2 linked regions of the Bradyrhizobium sp. WD16 genome follow. The protein of the gene in region 1 interacts with the protein of each later gene in a pairwise test. Links are inferred from orthologs where the notes say so. Each region holds a gene or a part of one and is shown on either strand. Other genes may lie near its edges. The genes, in order: DB459_RS02765 and mtgA.

Region 1 (4,808 bases):
CGCGCACCACGGCCGGAGCCCGGCGCGATGGCGGCGAGCGCCAGGGCGGCCGGAACCAGGTCGGCGCCGAGGAGCATCGCCGCGGCGAGCACCGCCAGCGAATTGAGCGCCATGTGCCGGCCCGGCAAGGCGAGCTTGTAGGTGATCTCCTGGCCGAAAATCTGCGCATGGACCGCCGATCCGGCGGGGTGCAGCGCGACGTCGAGCAGCCGCGCATCGGCGGCCTCGCCGCTGCCGAAGGCGACGACGCGGGCGATGCCGCGCGCCTCGGCTTTTGTCCTGAGCCGCATGAACTGGGAGTTATCGCAGTTGAGCACCGCGGCGCCGCCTTGCTCGACGCCGGCGAAGATCTCCGCCTTGGCGTCGGCGATGGCTTCCACGCCGGCGAAGAATTCCAGATGCACCGGCTCGACGGTGGTGACGATCGCCACATGCGGACGCACCATCCTGACCAGCGGCTCGATCTCGCCGGCGTGATTCATGCCGATCTCGTAGACCGCGTAAGCTGCGTCCGCCGGACAGCGCGCCAGCGTCAGCGGCACGCCCCAGTGATTGTTGAAGGAGGCGACCGAGGCGTGGGTCTTGCCCTGGGCGGCGAGCACCGTGCGCAGCGCCTCCTTGGTCGAGGTCTTGCCGACCGACCCGGTCACGGCGACGACCTTTGCACGCGAGCGCGCCCGCGCGGCGATGCCGAGGCTTCGCAGCGCCGCCAGCACGTCCGGCACCACGAGCAGCGGCGCATCCGCCGGCAGGCCCGCGCGTTTGTCCTCGGCGACGACGGCGAGCGCGGCGCCATTGGCCAGCGCGGCGGCAACGAATTCATGGCCGTCGTGGACGTCGCCCTTGATGGCGAAATAGGCCTCGCCGGACGCAATGGTCCGGCTGTCGATCGAGATGCCGGTGATGCCGGCCGGCAGGCGGCCCTGCCGTGCGGCCGCCATCGCCGCCGCCATCTCGTCCACCTGCCACAGCCAGTCGCCGCTCATGCCTGCTTCTCCGAAAGTGCCGTCCGCGCCGCTTCGTGGTCGCTGAACGGCAGAACCTGCGTGCCGACGATCTGGCCGGTTTCGTGTCCCTTGCCGGCGATCACCAGCACATCGCCGGCATCGAGTTCCGCCACCGCGGCGCGGATCGCCGCGGCGCGGTCGCCGATCTCGCGCGCGCCGGGAGCCGCGGCGAGAATCGCGGCGCGGATCGCCGCGGGATCCTCGCTGCGCGGGTTGTCGTCGGTGACGATGACGCGGTCGGCGTGACGCGCGGCGATCTCGCCCATCAGCGGCCGCTTGCCGGCGTCGCGGTCGCCGCCGGCGCCGAACACCACCACGAGCCGACGGCTGACATAGGGCCGCAACGCGGCGAGAGTCTTCTCCAGCGCGTCGGGCTTGTGGGCGTAATCGACGAACACCGGCGCGCCGTTGCGCGAGCCGACGAGTTCGAGCCGGCCGCTGGCGCCCTCGAGCGCCTCGAGCGCTTCGAACACGAGAGCCGGATCGCCGCCGGTGCCGATCGCAAGACCCGCCGAGACCAGCGCATTCTCGATCTGGAATTCGCCGACCAGCGGCAGCCGCAGCGCGATCGACCTGCCGGCATGGCGCAGGGCGAGGCGCTGGCCGAAGCCGTCGACGGCGGCGTCGATGAGACGGATGCCGCCCGCCGCCTCGTCGGCATTGCGGCCGACGGTGATGACGCGCAGCTTCCGCGCCCGCGCCGCCTCGATCACGGCGGCCGACTGCGCGTGATCGGCGGCGACGACCGCGATGCCGCCCGCGGCGATCAACTCCCCGAACAGCCGCAGCTTGGCCGCGAAGTAGTGCTCGACGCTCGGATGATAATCCATGTGGTCGCGCGACAGGTTGGTGAAGGCGCCGGCGATGATGCGGACGCCGTCGAGCCGGTGCTGGTCGAGGCCGTGGGACGAGGCCTCGAGCGCCAGATGGCTGACGCCTTCGCCGGCGAGTTCGTCGAGCTCCCGGTGCAGCGTGACCGGATCGGGGGTGGTCAGCGAGCCGTAGACCGAGCGGGTGGGCGCGACGATGCCGACCGTGCCGATGCTGGCGGCGGCGTGGCCGAGGCGCTGCCAGATCTGGCGGGTGAAGGCGGCGACCGAGGTCTTGCCGCTGGTGCCGGTGACCGCCGCGATCGTCGCCGGCTGACGCGGGAAGAAGCGCGCGGCGGCGCGGGCGAGCGCGCGGCGCGCATTGGCCACGGCGACGAACGGCACGGCGGTCAAGGGCGCGCCGGTCTCACCTGGCGGCGGCTCCTCGCCCACCACGGCGACGGCGCCCGCCGCCAGCGCCTGGGCAATGAAGCGCGCGCCATCGGTCTTGCTGCCGGCAAGCGCGAAGAACACCTCGCCGCGGCCGACCTTGCGGCTGTCGACCGCGAGCCCGCGGACGACGATGGCGCCGGTCGGCGCGTCCAGCGCGGCGTCGTCGCCGAGAAGGTCGCGAAGCTGCATGGTCGCGCGGGTCCAGATGTTGCCGATCCGAGTTGCGATCGGTATTGCGGATACGTGTTGCCGACACGTGTTGCGGGTTTAGAGACTGCCTTGCCGCCGTCATCCGGCGGTATCGAGCGACGGCTTGCGCGGGAGCCGCGACTTACCGGCTTTCCCTCGATGCCGCAAGAATAAGGCGCTCCGCGGGCGGCAGGTCGAACCGCGGCTCGAGGCCGAGAAGCGGCGCGATCCGCGCGATGACCTTGCCGCCGGTCGGCACCGCATTCCAGCCGGAGGTGATGAAGCCGTGGGTCTCGGGCAGCGCCTGCGGCTCGTCGATCATCACCAGCAGCTGGTACTGCGGATTGTCCGCCGGCATGATCGCGGTGAAGGAATTGAGCACGCGCTTCTTGGCGTAATGGCCGTTGATCACCTTTTCCGAGGTGCCGGTCTTGCCGCCGACATAATAGCCCTTGACGTCGGCCGTCTTGGCGGTACCGATCTCGGCATTGAGGCGCATCAGGAAGCGCATCTTGTCGCTGGTCTCCGGCTTGACGACCCGCTTGGCGAGCGCCATCGCCTCCTGCTCGCTGCGCTTGAGGAAGGTCGGCGGGATCAGGTTGCCGCCGTTGACCAGCGCATTGATGCCCATCACCGCCTGCAGCGGCGCCACCGACAGGCCCTGGCCGAAGGCGATGGTCACGGTATTGAGCTCGCCCCAGCGCCGCGGCACCAGCGGCATCGCGCTCTCGGGCAGTTCGGTGCGCAACCGCTGCAATTGGCCCATCTTGGTCAGGAAGGCCTTGTGGGCCTCGACGCCCTGGCCGAGCGCGATCCGCGCGGCGCCGATATTGGACGAAAAGGTGAAGACTTCCTTGGTGTTGATGAAGCGGCCGAGCGGATGGCTGTCGTGGATGGTGAACTTGCCGTAGTGCAGATTGCCCCGCGCGTCCCACATCGTGTTGAGGTTGATCTTGCCCGAATCGAGCGCCATCGCCAGCGTGAAGGACTTGAACGTCGATCCCATCTCGTAGACGCCGGTGGTCAGGCGATTGATCCGGTCCGGATCATGGGCTTCCTTCGGGTTGTTGGGATCGAAATCCGGCAGCGACACCATCGCCACGATCTCGCCGGTGCGCACGTTGCTGACGAGGCCCGACGCCGCCTTGGCGTGGAACTTGTCCTTCGCCTTCAGGAGCTCGTCGCGCAGGGCGTGCTCGACGCGCAGGTCGATCGAGAGCTGGATCGGCTCCTGCTGGCGGTCGGTGGCGAAGCCGGCGCGGTGCAGGTCGGCGAGGCCGTTGTTGTCCAGCCACTTCTCGATGCCGGCGATGCCCTGGTTGTCGATGTTGACGAGGCCGATCAGGTGGGCGACCTCCGAGCCGCTGGGATAGACCCGCTTGTTCTCGCGCAGGAAGCCGATGCCGGGAATGCCGAGGCGATGGATTTCCTGCTGCTGCTTCGGCGAGATCTCGCGCTTGAGCCAGACGAAGCCCTTGCGGGACGACAGGCGCTGGCGCACCTCGGCGGTCTCGAGGTCCGGCAGGGTCGCGGTCAGGAGCTCGATCGCCTCGTCGCTGTCGATGATGCGGCGCGGCTCGCCGTAGAGCGACGGCGCCTTGACGTCGGTGGCGAGGATTTCGCCGTTGCGATCGATGATGTCGGGCCGCGCCGTCGCGGTGGCGTCCTGGGAGACGCCGCGGCGGCTGCCGTGACTGTCGCCGACGATGGCATAGGTGACGAGCCGGGCGGCGATGATGGTGAAGACGGCGCCGAACGCCATCATGATGAACGCGACGCGCGCCCGCGCCTTGGCGCTGCGATCCTTGCGGCCGTACAGCATGCTGCGGATCAGGCGGCGGCGCCACGGCTCGGCCGCGGGCGTGATGGTGAGGGCGGCGTTGCTCACGGCTTCTCCTCCGGCGTCGTCTTGTCCGGAATCGAACCGGTCGCATCCTGGCCGACGGTGTCGAGCATGGCGCCGATCGGATCGGGCGTCGTCGAGCGCGCGAAGCTCGGCGGCCGCTCGGGCAGGTTCTTGAAGGAATCGTACTGGCCGCCCTCGATCGGTTTGAGATCGAGATGGCGCTGGGCGAGGCCCTGCAGCCGCAACGGCGCCTGCAGCTTGGACCATTCGGCGCGCAGCCCCGCGATCGCATCGCGCTCCGCGCGGATATCGGCGTGCAGCCGCATCACCCGCTCGGTGCGCACCGTCGATTCCATCTTGATGCGGTAGACGTAGGCCGCGGCGAAGATCAGCGCGCCGATGACGAGGAGGTGGACGATGCGCATGGCTCAGCCTCCCCTCAGCACGTCGTGCAGCCGCGGCCAGGCACCTTCGGCCTCCGCGGGGTGCGGCGCGGCGGCATTG
Region 2 (15,689 bases), 1.6 Mb from region 1 along the record:
TCGCGATGTTCATCCGGAATTGCAGAGCCGGGCATCGCAAAAATTGGGGCGCGAATGCCGCAAAGACGCTACATGAATGGACGATGTCGATCGCGCCGCCTGTTTTCCCGCATCCCGACCATGACCACGGTCTCTGTGCCGCGGATGCGCTGAGCCACGCCGAAACCGTGTGCCGCAACCGGGGGCAGAAATTCACGCCGCAGCGCCGCCAGGTGCTGCAGGCTATGCTGCAGGAACATCGCGCCCTTGGCGCCTACGACATCATCGAATTGCTGGCGCGCGAGGGCCCTCGACCCGCGCCGATCACCGTCTATCGTGTGCTCGATTTTCTCATCGACAACGGCCTTGTCCATCGCATCGAAAGCCGGAATGCTTTCATCGCTTGCGCCCACCGCCACGACGATACGGCGACGGTGGCCTTTCTGATCTGCGAAAGCTGCGGGCAGGTCGGCGAAATTCCCGCGGCGCCCATCGCCGCGAAGCTGAACGAGGCGGCGCGCGCCGATGGATTCGCGCCCCGGCTCGCTGTCGTCGAGGTCACTGGCACCTGCGCCCATTGCCAAGCCAAGACATAACGCCAAAGCGATCGGATTCTACCATCATGTCCTCACCCGCTACCGCACCGGCCCCCGCCGGCCGTCCGCTGACCCTCGGCGCGGCGGCGGTGATGGTGGTCCTCTGCCTGTCGTGGGGACTCAATCAGGTGGCGATCAAGCTGGCATTGCCCGACATCCCTCCGCTGATGATGGCGACATTGCGCTCCACCGGCGGCTTGCTCATGGTGATGCTTGTGGCGCGGCTGCGCGGCGTCGACATCTTCGAGCGCGATGACACTCTCAAGGCGGGGATGCTGGCCGGACTGCTGTTCGGTCTTGAATTCATCGTGATCTATCGCGGGCTGCTGTGGACTACGGCGACGCGCGCGGTTGTGTTTCTTTATGTCGCGCCTTTTGTCGTCGCACTGGCCTCGTTCCGCCTCGGTGAGCGGCTGGGGCCGATGCAGTGGGGCGGACTGGCCCTGTCCTTCGCCGGGGTGGCGCTGGCAATCGGGGTTCCCCAGACAGATGTCGACGCCACAGTGATGATCGGCGATCTGATGGTCGTCGCCGGAGGCGTATTGTGGGCCGCTACCACCATCGTGGTGAAACTGTCGCCTTTGCTCAGCGCCCCGGCGGAGAAGACCCTGGCCTACCAATTGGCGGTGTCGATCCCCATACTGGGACTGGGATCTCTCGCGTTCGGCGAGCGGATCACCGGCTGGCCCGGTGTCGTCGCCTCTATGTCGTTGGTCTATCAGACGTTTTGGGTCGTCGGCCTGACCTTTTTGTTCTGGTTCATGCTCGTGCGAAGTTTTTCTGCCAGCAAATTGTCGGCATTTACCTTCATGACCCCGCTGTTTGGCGTGACTGCCGGACACTTCGTGCTGCACGACCCTTTGAGCCCAGCCTTCGTGGCCGCTGCGGTGCTGGTCATCGCCGGGCTGATGCTCGTTAACCGCCCGGTACGCGTTCCCGTCGATCCGTTGTTGACCGTCACCAAAACCTGATATCTGAGCGCCATGAACAAGCCAGAAACGAATTTGTCTGCCGTCGACGTTGCCGGGCCTGCCCCGCGCCACACTACCGCTGCCGTCAAGGTCGGCCACGTCACCGTCGGTGGCGGGGCGCCGATCGTGGTCCAGTCGATGACCAACACCGATACGGCCGATATCGCATCGACCGTGGCTCAGGTTGCGGCGTTGGCCCGCGCCGGGTCGGAACTGGTGCGGATCACGGTGGATCGCGACGAGGCCGCTGCGGCGGTGCCGCAAATCCGCGAGCAGCTCGACAAGCGCGGCGTCAACGTGCCGCTGGTCGGCGATTTCCACTACATCGGTCACAAGCTGCTTGCCGATCATCCGGCCTGCGCCGAGGCGCTGGCCAAGTACCGGATCAATCCGGGCAATGTCGGCTTCAAGGACAAGCGTGATACCCAGTTCAGCGCCATTGTTGAAATGGCGATCAAGCACGGCAAGGCCGTGCGCATCGGCGCCAATTGGGGTTCGCTCGATCAGGAGCTGCTGACGCGCCTGATGGAAAGGAATGCCGCTTCGGCGGTGCCGCGTGATGCCCGCGCAGTGACTCGCGAGGCACTGGTGCAGTCGGCGCTATTGTCGGCGCAGCGCGCGATCGAGATCGGCTTGCCGAAAGACCGTATCATCCTTTCGGCCAAGGTTTCCGCGGTGCAGGACCTGATCGCGGTCTATCGCGACCTGGCCGCACGCTCGGATTATGCCGTCCATCTCGGATTGACCGAGGCAGGCATGGGCTCCAAGGGCATCGTCGCTTCCGCGGCCGCGCTCAGCGTGCTGCTGCAGGACGGCATCGGCGACACCATCCGCGTCTCGCTCACGCCCGAGCCGAACGGCGACCGCACCCTCGAAGTCAAGGTGGCGCAGGAAATCCTGCAGACCATGGGCTTCCGCACTTTCGTGCCTCTGGTCGCCGCCTGCCCGGGCTGTGGCCGCACGACATCGACCGTGTTCCAGGAGTTGGCGCGCGACATCCAGGACTTCATCCGCGACGAAATGCCGAACTGGAAGACGCGCTATCCCGGCGTCGAAACCCTGAACGTCGCGGTGATGGGCTGCATCGTCAACGGACCTGGCGAGTCCAAGCATGCCGATATCGGCATTTCGCTGCCGGGCACCGGCGAAACGCCGGCGGCGCCCGTGTTCGTCGACGGCAAGAAGTTCACCACCCTACGCGGTCCGTCGATCGCCAGCGACTTCAAAGCCATGGTGATCGAATACATCGATCGCCGTTACGGCGTCACCGGTCAGACCGCGGCGGAATAAGCCGCGCACGGGTCGGGTGTTCTTGCCGATGGCCGGGCTCGCTCCGGCCATTTGCATTTTGGGCTGAATAACTGCCGCCTGGAGAAAAACGCGCGCGCTACAGCGGCGTGTTCTTCTCGCGGTTGTTGACCACGGCCTCCTCGAGATCAAGGTCGCGCTCGATCCGGCGTCGCGTCTCGTCGGTGATCTTGCCGTCGCGCAACAGGTCGTGGAGGAACTTGCGTTCCTCGTTGATCAATTCGCGCACCAGTCGTGCTCCATGAGTGGCGGCGTGGGGTTGGCCATCCCTGGCCGGCGGATCGGGAATGGCTCGGCGGCGGGTCTCCTGGCGGGCCTCGAGGAACTTCATGACGCTCTCCGAGACATCGTCCCGGCTGCCGATCGACTCGAGCCTATGCCGCGCTGCCTGCAGGATCTCGCGCCGCGCGGCGATCTCCATTTCGCGCTCATGCACCTCCTCGCTCCGGCCGTGATGGGGCAGGCCGAGCAGCCGCACCAGCGGCGGCAAGATCGTGCCGATTCCGACCAGCGTGAAAAACACGACGCCGAAAGTCGTGAATTGGATCATGTCGCGATAGGGAAATTCCTCGCCATTCGGCAAGCTCAAGGGCACCGCGAGGGCAACCGCCAGCGACACCACGCCGCGAATGCCGGTGAAGCCGACGACGGTGACATGGCGCCAGTCCGGGAGCTCGTCGAGCGCGCGCAGCTTCGGGGTGAGGAAGCGCTCGAGATAGGTGCCGGCGAAGACCCACACGAAACGCGCGGCGATCACCATCACCGTGGTCACTGCCACTGCTGTGACCACATTGTGCAGCGGCACCGCCTTGGTCTTTTCCATGGCGATGCGCATCTGGAAGCCCATCAACAGGAACAGCGTGCCTTCAATCAGCCAGGTGACGAGATCCCAAAAGAAGACGCCCTGCAGCCGCGTCGCCGCCGAGATCAGCAGCGGACCGTTCCAGCTGACATAGAGGCCGGCAGCCACGGTGGCAATGACGCCCGAGCCGCCGAGATGCTCGGGCACCCAATAGGCGAGATAGGGCGTGAGCAGCGACAGCGCGATCTCGACGCGCTCGTCATGGGCCCAGTGCCGCAGCCGCAGGCTCAGCCAGCCGACGGCGATGCCGAAGAACAGTTCGCAGGCGACTATCAGGACGAAATAGCCCGAGGCCTTCATCAGCGAGAAGGCGCCGGTGCTCACCGCCAGCACGGCGAACCGGTAGAGGATCAGCGCGGTGGCATCGTTGGCGAGGCCCTCGCCTTCGAGGATGACGAGAATACGTCGTGGCAGATGCAAGCGCCGGGCGATCGCCAGTGGCGCCACCACATCCGGCGGCGAGACGATGGCGCCGAGCACGAAGCCGATGGTCCAGGGCGCTCCGAGCGCCCAGTGCACCGCGGCGGCCACCGCGAAGGTGGTGAAGACGACGCAGCCGATCGCGAGCAGCGCGATCGGGCGCAAATTGGCGTGGAATTCGCGCCAGCTCATGGCGACGCCGCTGGAGTAGATCAGGGGCGGCAGCACGATCAGCAGCACCACCTCGGGCGCGAGTTCGAAACGGGGCAGCCCGGGAATGAAGGCGAGAGCGAGGCCGCTGACGAGGAAGGCGATGGCCGGGGTCAGGTCGAAACGCCGCGCCACGGCGGCGGTAGCGGCCATGGCGGTGAGCAGGAATAGCAGAAGGAGGAAATCGTGGGTCATTGCTCGGCCAAATTGGCTGCGCCGTGGCGGTGCGTCAATCGACCCGTGGGGTTCCCTGCGATCGACGCGTCAGGCTCTACAATGCGCTGGCGGCGATATTGACCGTGAGCGCCAGCAGGGCCGTATTGAACACGAATGAGGTGATGCCGTGCGCCGTGGCGGTGCGGCGGATCAGTTTGTCGGTGACCCCGACGTCGGAGACCTGCGCGGTCATGCCGATGACGAACGAGAAATAGACGAAGTCCCAGTAGTCCGGCGGCTCGCCGTCGCCCGGAAAAGCGAGGCCGCCTTCCTTGCTGCCGCGATAATATTCGTGGGCGTAATGGAGCGCGAAGGTGGTGTGGATAGCCGACCAGGACAGGGCGATGGTGACGAGCGCGAAGCCGAGGGCGAACGGAGTGCGGTGCGCGGGGCCGAGTTCGCCGACGATTGCGCCCAGGGTGGCGAACGCAGCCACTGCGGTCAGGATCAGGATCGCGAAGCGGCCGTCGTCCTGCAATCTGGCGTTGTGTCGGATGTGGGTGAGGCCGGTGGTCATCACCATCGTATAGGCGAGGATGAGATAGAGCGCGATGGCGATATCCCAGGCGAACAGCAGCCGCACCACCAGGCGTAGCGTCTGCGGCATCAGCGCGAGAGCGACAAGCCCGATCGCGATCGACAGGAAGAAGCGCGGCCGGACCACGAAGATGCGCAGCATTCTCGGATAGGCCCGGATCCGCCTCGCCCTGCGCTCCAGCATTTGGGGATCGCTCATCGGACCCGGCACCGCCGCGTCAGTTCTTGCGCTCGGCCACGAAACGGGCCGCGGCGCGCAGGATGTCGGCGCGCTCGCCAAACGGAGCGAGCGCCGTGTCGGCGGTGGCGAGCAGATTTTGCAGGCGGCGCTTGGCGCCGTCGATGCCGAGCCGCGTCACGAAAGTGGTCTTGCCAAGGGCGGCATCCTGGCCGGCGGGCTTGCCGAGCGCCGCGGCATCGCCCTCGACGTCGAGCAGGTCGTCGGCGATCTGGAAGGCTTCGCCGAAGGCGCGGCCGTAATCGTCGAGGGCCTTGTAGTTCGACGGCGACGCCTTGCCGAGGATCGCGCCGGCTTGGCAGCCGAAACGCAGTAGCGCGCCAGTCTTCATCTGCTGCAGCCGTGCCACGTCGACCGGCTCGCGGTCGCCGAAGCGGCCTTCGCCGGCGAGATCGAGAATTTGGCCGCCAGCCATGCCGCCGATGCCGGCGGCCCGGGCCAGCGCCCGCGTCAGCGCCAGGCGCACGCCGGCCTCGGGATGGATTTCGTCGCGCGTGGTGATGTCGAAGGCGATGGTCAGCAGAGCGTCACCGGCGAGAATGGCGGTGGCATCGTCATAGGCCTTATGCGTCGTTGGTCGGCCGCGCCGTAGGTCGCTGTTGTCCATGGCGGGCAGATCGTCGTGGATCAGCGAATAGCAATGAATGCATTCCAGCGCTGCGCCGGCCAGCAGGGCGCCTGCTGGGGGCACGTCGAACAGTGCAGCACTCTCGACCACGAGGAAGGGGCGCAGCCGCTTGCCGCCGTTGAGGCTGCCATAGCGCATTGCCTCGAGCAGCCGCCTCGGGCGGGCGATCTCGTTCTCGAGGATCTCGTCCGAGAGGACGCGGCCGAGCAGGGCCTCGGTGTCCTCGGCCGTCTTGTCGAGCCGGCGGGCGAAATCCTGCGAGAAAGGCGCTTGCGTCATATAAACTGGCTCCAAAGCAAAATATGGGGGCGACGTACGGGTTTCCGCCGGGCGGCCGTGAACTGGAGCGCAGCGGCAATCCGGGTTATGGGGAGCGGGGACCCGTTCCATATGTCGCAGTTTCGGTGAGCCGGGTAGCACAGCCCTTGCGCGTTGTCCGCAGCCTTCTCCTGATCGTGGTTATCGCGCTGGCGCTGCCCTATGGCCTGGTGCCGTTCTACGGCTCCGGCCATCCGGTCTCGACGCTGATGCTGTGGCGAAAGCTCGTCGGGGCGCCGGTGGCGCGAACCTGGGTCGACCTCGCCGAGGTCGCCCCGATACTGCCGCGCACCGTGATCGCCTCGGAAGACGCCAAATTCTGCAGCCATCATGGCATCGACTGGGATGCCCTGCAGGACGTCATCGACGACGCCCAGGAGGGTGAAGTGAGCCGCGGCGGCTCGACCATCACCCAGCAGGTCGCCAAGAATCTGTTCCTGTGGCCGGGGCGCAGCATCGTCCGCAAGGGCTTGGAACTACCGCTGGCGCTCTGGATCGATCTGGTGCTGCCGAAACGGCGCGTCATGGAACTCTATCTCAATGTTGCTGAATGGGGCCCCGTCGGCCAGTTCGGGGCCGAAGCCGGGGCCCGCTACGCTTTCGGCCGCTCCGCCGCCGACCTTGGCCCCCGCGAGGCGGCGCTGATGGCGGCGATCCTGCCCAATCCGGTTACCCGCAGCGCCCGCAATCCTGGCGCAGGGGTGCGGCGGCTCGCCGGTAAATACGCCGCTCGGGCGCAAGCCGAAGGATCGCGGTCCTGTCTGAGGTGAGCGGACCGCGAGTGCAATTGTTCCGTTTCGGCCCTATTTACCGTCCGCACCCCGGACGGCACCCGCCTTGAGGGGAATTTCTGGGTCGCACACTAGATTTGGCCGAACCCTTCCACTATAAGCCCCGCCATAATCCCGAATTTACAGCGAGCCGGGCCCGTCCTGACGTCAGGGATGGCGAGCGGCGAAGACCTTGCAAGGATACCTCCGATGGCCGTTCCCCGTAGAAAGACTTCGCCCTCGCGGCGTGGCATGCGTCGTTCCGCCGACGCGCTCAAGTCGCCGACCTATGTCGAGGACAAGGACTCCGGCGAATTGCGCCGTCCGCACCACCTCGATCTCAAGACCGGCATGTACAAGGGCCGTCAGGTTCTCAAGCCGAAGAAGGAAGCCTGAGGCTTCCAGGGCGGCGGCGCGCCTTAAGGAGCACCGGCTGACGGCCGGTGCCCATCGCGCCTGAAGATCGCTGAACTTCAGGAAGCGGGACGTCGGAGCCGACAACGAATGCCTGGCCGAGCTGCATGATCGGTTTCCCGCTGCTGCTGATCCCCATCGCGATCGTCAACATCCTCGTCTTTCTGATGCCGGGGGTGTCCTTCACCGATCCGATCGTCACCCTGTCGCTGATGTCGCGTGCCGCCTGGACGGTAACCTTCGGCGACGCGCTGCTCGCACTCGGCCTCCTGCTCCTGCTGCTCGAAGTCGTCAAAGGCTCGCGGCCGGGCGGAAAATATTTCATGGATCACGCCCTGGCGCTGCTGGTCTGCGGCGGCGCGGCCGCGGAATTCCTGCTGCTGCCGCGCTTCGGCAATTCGGTCTTTTTCCTGCTGGTGTTGATGACGCTGGTCGATTTTCTCGGCGGCGTGATGCTGCGGCTGCGCCAGCGGCGTCTGCGCGCAGCAACGGCCGGCCGCAGTGCTATCGTCGTGGCGGAAGCGCCCGCCTCGCAGCCGGCGTCTGCCCAGCCTGCGCCGCTCCCGGTCCAGGACAATGCCCCGCAGCCGCGGCCCGAGCCGGTGGCGCCGCCGCCGCTCGCCACCATCGAGCCCGCGCATTCCTCACCGTCGGCATCGGCCGCCGATCAGGCTCGCTCGGTTCTCGACGTTCGTCCGGGCGCGCCGACAGAGCCGCCGCGCTAACCCCGCCTTCGATCGGGCCGGGGCCGCGGTGACGGTCAGGCCATCCGGCTGGTCCTTGCTTTCGTCTGCGGCGCAGGCCGCTCCTGGTTGGCGACACAGCGGTAGCTCAGCTGCGCGTCCGCGGGGTCGGCCCGGCGAAGACTGCGGGTCTGCGGCAGATGCTCGGCGGTCGCGATCAATTGGGCGATGAAGCCCGCGTCCGGCCGCACCTGAACCAGCCGCCGCGCCTCTTGCGTACCCTCAGCCTCGAGGGTCGGAAAACGCAATACCAGGGCACGTGTCTCGCTGCCGGCTCCTTGCGGAGCGATATCCTCGATCTTGCCCATGATAATGTCTCTTTCCGGGACGCGCGTGGCGTCGACGAAATCAACCTCGCAACAGCCGTGCCGGATCCGCTTCCGCCCGAAAAAGCTCACTGGCGCGAATTCGGCAGTTCTTTAGGATGGCGTCATAGCCCGAGCTGATCGGGCCATTTACCTTTCTTGACGCGAATCGCAGGCGCTGTCCCCGGTAAGAGGCAATCGTGAGCAAGGCTTCCACAGGCGCACAGCCCACGACCGCGAGAAGTGGGACTTCGATGAACGGCTCGTCGGCAAGCGGGACGTCGCCTGATCTGCCCGAGCCTGGCGCTTTGCTGGGGCGGGTGGGCGCGGTGGGTTTTGCCTGGGATCTTGCCACTGATGCCATGGTCTGGGGGGACGCCGTCGCCGACGTACTGCCACATCTTGCACCCGAGGCTCGCGCCAGCGGCGCAGCCTATGCCCGTCAGATCGAGCCCACGCCCGGCGTCCGCTCCGACGCCGTGCTGAATTCGCCTGCCAGCGATGGCGGAGCCGGGGTGCGTTACGCCATCGAATATGGCATCCGCACTGCTTCCTCGACCGAACTCCTCTGGGTGGAGGAGGCCGGCTGCTGGTTTGCTGGCCGCGATGGCCGTCCGGCACGTGTCGAAGGGTTTGTCCGGGTGATCAGCGAGCGTCATGCGCGCGATGAACAATTGCGCCGGCTCGCAAGCCACGACCCGCTGACCGGCGAGCTCAATCGCAGCCATCTGCTCGCGGCGATCGCCGAGACGCTCGAGGAAGCCGCGCGCTTCCACACCTCTGCAGCCTTTCTGCTGCTCGGCATCGATGACCTCGACCACGTCAATGACGCTTTCGGCTTCGATGTCGCCGATGAGGTCATCATCGAGGTGGCCCGACGCATTCGCGTGAGACTGCGCGGTGGCGACGTCCTCGCTCGTGCTTCCGGCAACAAGTTCGGCGTTGTCTTGAAGAATTGCACCGCGGAGGAGATGGCTGTGGCCGCCGAACGATTTCTCTCCGCGATCCGCAACGAAGTAATTCCGACGAGCTCCGGGCCGGTCGCGGTGACGGCATCGATCGGCGCTATTGCCGCGCCGCGCTACGCTCGGACCGCCGATGACGTCGTGACGCGTGCCCAGGAGTCCTTGGCGATCGCCAAGCGCCGCCGCGGCTCCTATCATGCCTGGCGGCCCAACGCCGAGCGCGAGGCCCAGCGTCGAGTGAATATCCGGGTCACCGACGAGATCATCAGCGCGCTGAACGATCGACGCCTCGTGGTCGCCTACGAGCCGATCGCCGACGCGAAGGAGCGTAAAGTCGCATTTCACGAGTGTCTGGTGCGGATGCGCCAGGACGACGGCACGCTGATGCTGGCGCCGGACATCGTGCCGGTCGCCGAGCGCCTCGGGCTCATTCGCCTCGTCGACCAGCGTGTACTCGAACTTGTGATTGCGGATCTCGCTGCAGCGCCGCAGGCCCGGCTCAGCCTCAATATCTCGCCGGACACCACCACCGACCCGGAATGGTGGGCGCGCATCGAGGCGTTGCTTCTCGCCCATCCCGGCGTTGCCGATCGATTGACGGTCGAAATCACCGAGACCGCCGCCATTCAGGACGTCGATGACGTGCGCGGCTTCGTCATGCGCTTGAAGAAATTCGGGGCGCGGATCGCCATCGATGATTTCGGCGCCGGCAATACCTCTTTCCGCAACCTGCGCCGGCTCGGCGTTGATCTCGTCAAGATCGACGGCGCCTTCGTGCAGAATATTGTCCATTCGGCTGACGATCGCGCTTTCGTGCAGACGCTGCTCGATCTCGCGCGGCGGCTCGGTATCAAGACCGTGGCCGAATGGGTGCAGGACGAAGAATCCGCGGCGCTGCTGCGCGATTGGGGTTGCGACTACCTGCAGGGGCGGTTGATAGGTCTCGCTGCGGCGGAGCGGCCTTGGCAGCAGTCTGCGTCCGGCACATCAGCCATCGGGCCAGAACCCTAGTGTGGCGTCTCGCAATTGCCTATGCCCTTTGCGGCAAGCCCCTGTAGGCAATTGCGAGACATAAGCCACACTAGCACTTTGATTTTGCTAGTGTCCCTATGTCTCCGAATGACCGTGCGAGCGCGAGGCAAACGTAGCGGTAATTCGGAGACGGGACACTAGAGCGTTTTCCCGCGAAGTGGATACCGGTTAGCGTGAAGAAAACGCGTCAAACAAAGATCGGAGCGGAGAAGGCTCTCGTGCTGCGTCTTTCGATTGCCTGTCCCCATATGCGCCAGGACATCGGCCGCACTGGATTTTTTTGACTTTGCTACTTACGTCAGGTGTCCGAACACGTTGTCCGATGTGCTTTGGAATGGGTTTCAGCGGCGGCTGGCACCGAATTCGCCGCAACAAAAAAGCGCTCCCACCACGGAAGCGCCTTTCGCATGAATTACGTCGATCCGCTGTCGGTTTTTATTCCTTTAAAGGTTCCTTCGGCGGTTCCTTCGACATCTTGTCGAGGCGCTCCTGCATTTCCTTCATCTGTCGCCGCAGTTCGTCGATGTCACCGCTCTCCGGCGGGGTTTCGGTTTCGGGCGACGGTTCGATTGTGCTTTCCTTGCGCAGCGTGCCGATGCCGAACGGCTTGAACATCGAGAAGGTCCGCTCGAACAGTTCCATATTTCGGCGGACCTGCTCCTCGAGTGGTGCGAAGGCGCCGCTGCCGAAGGCACTCGTCATCTGCTTGCGAAATTTTTCCTGTTCGCGCGTCAGCGTCTCGATCGAGGCTTCGAGATATTTCGGCACCACCATTTGCATGCTGTCGCCGTAGAACCGGATGAGCTGCCGCAGGAAAGTAGTCGGCAGCAGATTCTGTCCTGCCTTGTTTTCCTGCTCGAAGATGATCTGCGCCAGCACGGATCGCGTGATGTCGTCGCCTGTCTTCGCGTCATAGACGAGAAAATCCTCGCCCTCCTTGACCATGGCGGCGAGGTCTTCCAGCGTGACGTAGGTGCTGGTGCCCGTGTTGTAGAGCCTGCGATTGGCGTATTTCTTGATGGTGATTGGGGTTTCTGACTTCGCCATGGGTCTCACACGCTAAGAGAGTTCGGGACGGGAGCTTAAGGACGGTCGCTGGCAGGAACCGGGGTCAGTCAATGCATCGCAACGAAAACAGGAAAGCATGTCCGGCACCGCTCGGCTACCGTTTTATGCAGCACAGTTAATACCCTAGCAGGTGCGTGCGGTGCAGCACGGCGACCGCCGGTGTGCACGGCAATGCTGCGCCGGGCCACGATTGCTGCTTTGCGGGAATGGCATTGACACATCTTCGTCTGGTTAACAGGATAGCTGCGAGACCGCGTGACAAGCCGGCCCCCGGCACGACCTCGTTCCCGTTCCTTCCGAACCCAGAAGCCTAAGGAGATGTCCATGTCCGACGATGTCGTCATCGTCAGCGCTGCCCGCACCCCTGTGGGGTCGTTCAACGGCGCTTTCGCCAATACGCCTGCCCATGAACTCGGGGCCGTGGCGATCAGGGCGGCCCTGCAGCGCGCCGGCATCGAACCCGGCCGGATCTCCGAGGTCATCCTGGGCCAGATTCTTACCGCCGCTCAGGGCCAGAATCCGGCGCGGCAGGCGTCGATCGCCGCCGGCATCCCGGTGGAAAGTCCGGCCTGGGGCGTCAACCAGCTCTGCGGCTCCGGTCTTCGTTCGGTGGCGCTGGGTTACCAGGCCATCGTCAATGGTGATTCCGAGATCGTGGTGGCCGGCGGCCAGGAGTCCATGAGCATGGCGACCCATGCCCAGCATCTGCGCAGCGGCGTTAAAATGGGCCCAGTCGATTTCATCGACACCATGATCAAGGACGGTCTGTGGGACGCCTTCAACGGCTATCACATGGGTAACACCGCCGAGAATGTTGCCCGCCAGTTCCAGATCACGCGTCTGCAGCAGGACGAATTCGCGGTGTCGTCGCAAAACAAGGCGGAAGCGGCGCAGAAGTCCGGGCGCTTCAAGGATGAGATCGTCCCGGTCACCATCAAGTCGCGCAAGGGCGACGTCGTGGTCGACACCGACGAATATCCGCGCCATGGCGCCACGATCGAGGCCATGGCCAAGCTGCGCCCGGCGTTCGAGAAAGAGGGCACCGTGACCGCCGGCAACGCGTCGGGCATCAATGACGGCGCCGCCGCCCTGGTGCTGATGAGCGCCAAACAGGCCGCCAAGGAAGGCCGCTCGCCGATCGCGCGCATCGTCTCCTGGGGCCAGGCAGGCGTCGACCCTTCGATCATGGGCACCGGCCCGATTCCGGCATCGCGCGCGGCGCTCAAGAAGGCCGGCTGGAAGGTCGACGATCTCGACCTCATCGAGGCCAACGAGGCCTTCGCGGCCCAGGCCTGCGCCGTCAACAAGGACCTCGGCTGGGATACGTCGAAGGTGAACGTCAACGGCGGCGCAATCGCGATCGGTCATCCCATCGGCGCATCGGGCGCCCGCGTCCTTGTGACGCTGCTGCACGAGATGCAGAAGCGCGACGCTAAGAAGGGCCTCGCCACGCTGTGCATCGGCGGCGGTATGGGCATCGCGCTCTGCGTCGAGCGTTGAGAGCGCACTGCACAATCGGCGCGTGATACAAGTCACGCGTGACGAAGGCGCGACGTGTGAAAAATGCCCGGCCTGTTGCCGGGCATTTTTGTTTTCATTCCCACAAGCGATTTGGTCTTGCAGTTCGTGGCGCGTGTCGGAATACTTTGTCTGCCGGAGCAGACGACAAGGCTTGCGAGGGAGACGTCGGAATGACACGAGTGGCATTGGTGACGGGAGGCACGCGCGGCATTGGCGCGGCGATCAGCAAGGCCCTCAAGTTGGCCGGTTACAACGTGGCGGCGAGTTATGCCGGCAATGATGACGCTGCCAGCAAGTTCAAGTCCGAGACCGGCATCCCGGTCTTCAAGTGGGACGTCGCCTCCTTCGAGGCCTGCGGTGAAGGCATCAGGAAGGTGGAAGTCGACCTCGGCCCCATCGAGGTGCTGGTCAACAATGCCGGGATTACCCGCGACACCGCCTTTCACAAGATGACGCTCGAACAATGGAGTGCGGTGATCAACACCAATCTCGGTTCGTTGTTCAATATGACGAGGCATGTCATCGAAGGCATGCGGGCGCGGAAATTTGGCCGCATCGTCAACATTTCCTCGATCAACGGCCAGAAGGGGCAATTCGGCCAGGTCAATTACTCGGCGGCGAAGGCCGGCGACATCGGCTTCACCAAGGCGCTGGCGCTGGAAAACGCCAAGACCGGCATCACCGTCAACGCCATCTGCCCGGGTTACATCAATACCGAAATGGTCCAGGCGGTGCCGAAGGACGTCGTCGAGAAGAGCATCCTGCCGATGATTCCGGTAAATCGTCTCGGCGAGCCCGAGGAGATCGCGCGCGGAGTGGTATTCCTCGCCTCCGACGATGCCGGCTTCGTCACCGGTTCGACGCTCACCATCAACGGCGGTCAGTACCTGGTCTGATACCGATCTCCCGACCTCGCTTGCCGACTTTCAGCGCGGTCGTGCGAGCCAGCGTGGCATTGCGGCGCTCGATTCAAATGATTCCCTTTCCATGACAGCGGCAACAGCGACCCTGATCGGACTCTCGGCCATCCTGATGTGGTCGCTGCTGTCGACATTGACCGTAGCCAGCGGCCCGATCCCGCCGTTTCAGCTCGCCGCCATGACCTTTGCGATCGGCGGCTGCGTCGGTCCGGTGACCTGGCTGTGGCGGCCGCAGGCCGCTCGTGCGCTGGTCCAGCCGTCGCTGGTGTGGCTGATCGGCACCGGCGGGCTGTTCGGCTATCACGCGCTGTATTTCCTGGCGCTGCGCCTCGCGCCGCCGGCCGAAGCCGGGTTGTTCAATTACCTGTGGCCGCTGCTGATCGTACTGTTCTCGGCGCTGTTGCCCGGAGAGCGGCTGGCGTTCCATCACATCCTCGGTGCGCTGCTCGGGCTCGCCGGCACGGTGCTGCTGCTGGCAGGTGGCGGAGCGGCCCTGCCGGACGGCGCGGCACCGGGTTTTGCGGCTGCGTTCTGTGCGGCCTTTGTCTGGGCCGGCTATTCGGTGCTGTCCCGCCGGTTCAAGGCGGTGCCGACCGACGCCGTGGCGGGCTTCTGTCTTGCCACCGCGGTGCTCGCCGCGCTGTGTCATCTCGCTTTCGAGACCACTGTCTGGCCGCAGGGTGCGCTGGCCTGGGGCTGTGTCGTCGCGCTGGGATTGGGCCCGGTTGGCCTCGCCTTCTATGCCTGGGACATCGGCATGAAACGCGGCGACATTCGTCTGATCGGTGCCCTGTCCTACGCGACGCCGTTGTTCTCCACCGGGTTTCTGATTGCCGCCGGCTTCGCCACGCCGACATCGCAGCTCGCGCTCGCCGCGCTGCTCATTGGCGGTGGCGGCCTCGTCGCCGCGCGCGATCTGTGGCGTCTGCAGCGGCGGCAGCCGACGTGATCGAAGGCAATCGGTCGCGCGGTGGCGACTGACCGTCTGAGCGTGCGGCAAGTGAAGCGATCATTCTGAGACTAAAGGGACGCTAGTGTGGCGTCTCGCAATTGCCTATGCCCTTTGCGGCAAGCCCCTGTAGGCAATTGCGAGACATAAGCCACACTAGCACTTTGATTTTGCTAGTGTCCCTTATGTCTCCGAATTACCGTGCGAGCGAGAGGCAAACGAAGCGGTAATTCGGAGACAGGACACTAGTGTCCTGTTTCCAACTCGTATCCCATTGCAGCAGGCGCTCATACGAACGTTGGAAACAAGGGGGCACTAGCATCATTATGATTCTAGTGTGGTTTTGGATCTGACGCTCGTTCGAAGAACTCGCTGCAATACTGAAACGAGCGTCAGATCCACCACACTAGCCCTCGGGTACAAAGTCCGGCGGCGCCAGTTCGAAGCCGGCGAAATCGAATCCCGGCGCTACAGTGCAGCCGACCAGCGTCCAGTCGCCGAGACTCTCCGCCGCCTGCCAGGCGCGGGCGGGCACCACCGCCTGGGGCGCCTCGCCGGCGGCCAGCTCGGCGCCGAGGCGCAAGTTGCGCCGGCCGCGCTCGTCGGCGATCGACAGCGCCAGGGGCGCGCCGGCATGGAAATGCCAAATCTCGACCGCGTCGACCCGGTGCCAGTGCGAGCGTTGGCCGCGCGCCAGCAGGAAATAGATCGCGGTCGAG

What was found.
Region 2: the proteins of DB459_RS02765 (region 1) and mtgA interact in binary tests that used the Escherichia coli proteins (3 or more experiments, as listed by UniProt). The link is inferred for Bradyrhizobium sp. WD16 from one-to-one orthologs.

What each region holds. Positions count from the first base shown.
Region 1 is NZ_CP028908.1:595,442-600,249, forward strand. Bases 1,941-4,808 are described here. They hold DB459_RS02765 (penicillin-binding protein 2), read right to left. Parts: upstream 4,281-4,808; coding sequence 2,601-4,280; downstream 1,941-2,600. Other genes in these bases: DB459_RS02760 (UDP-N-acetylmuramoyl-L-alanyl-D-glutamate--2,6-diaminopimelate ligase), read right to left, coding at 1,941-2,458; DB459_RS02770 (hypothetical protein), read right to left, coding at 4,343-4,729; rsmH (16S rRNA (cytosine(1402)-N(4))-methyltransferase RsmH), read right to left, coding at 4,733-4,808. In the rest of the region: DB459_RS02755 (UDP-N-acetylmuramoylalanyl-D-glutamyl-2,6-diaminopimelate--D-alanyl-D-alanine ligase), read right to left, coding at 1-986; more of DB459_RS02760, read right to left, coding at 983-1,940. UniProt on the Escherichia coli protein: Essential cell division protein that catalyzes cross-linking of the peptidoglycan cell wall at the division septum. Required for localization of FtsN.
Region 2 is NZ_CP028908.1:2,169,952-2,185,640, forward strand. Bases 5,382-8,221 are described here. They hold mtgA (monofunctional biosynthetic peptidoglycan transglycosylase), read left to right. Parts: upstream 5,382-6,390; coding sequence 6,391-7,053; downstream 7,054-8,221. Other genes in these bases: DB459_RS10075 (polyprenyl synthetase family protein), read right to left, coding at 5,382-6,244; rpmF (50S ribosomal protein L32), read left to right, coding at 7,264-7,449; DB459_RS10090 (hypothetical protein), read left to right, coding at 7,575-8,192. Outside these bases: DB459_RS10050 (Fur family transcriptional regulator), read left to right, coding at 84-575; DB459_RS10055 (DMT family transporter), read left to right, coding at 602-1,546; ispG (flavodoxin-dependent (E)-4-hydroxy-3-methylbut-2-enyl-diphosphate synthase), read left to right, coding at 1,559-2,836; DB459_RS10065 (Na+/H+ antiporter), read right to left, coding at 2,934-4,541; DB459_RS10070 (DUF1345 domain-containing protein), read right to left, coding at 4,618-5,298; more of DB459_RS10075, read right to left, coding at 5,318-5,381; DB459_RS10095 (hypothetical protein), read right to left, coding at 8,228-8,518; DB459_RS10100 (bifunctional diguanylate cyclase/phosphodiesterase), read left to right, coding at 8,770-10,491; polyhydroxyalkanoate synthesis repressor PhaR, read right to left, coding at 10,948-11,559; DB459_RS10110 (acetyl-CoA C-acetyltransferase), read left to right, coding at 11,905-13,080; phbB (acetoacetyl-CoA reductase), read left to right, coding at 13,272-13,997; DB459_RS10120 (DMT family transporter), read left to right, coding at 14,089-14,970; DB459_RS10125 (cupin domain-containing protein), read right to left, coding at 15,377-15,689. UniProt on the Escherichia coli protein: Peptidoglycan polymerase that catalyzes glycan chain elongation from lipid-linked precursors. May play a role in peptidoglycan assembly during cell division in collaboration with other cell division proteins.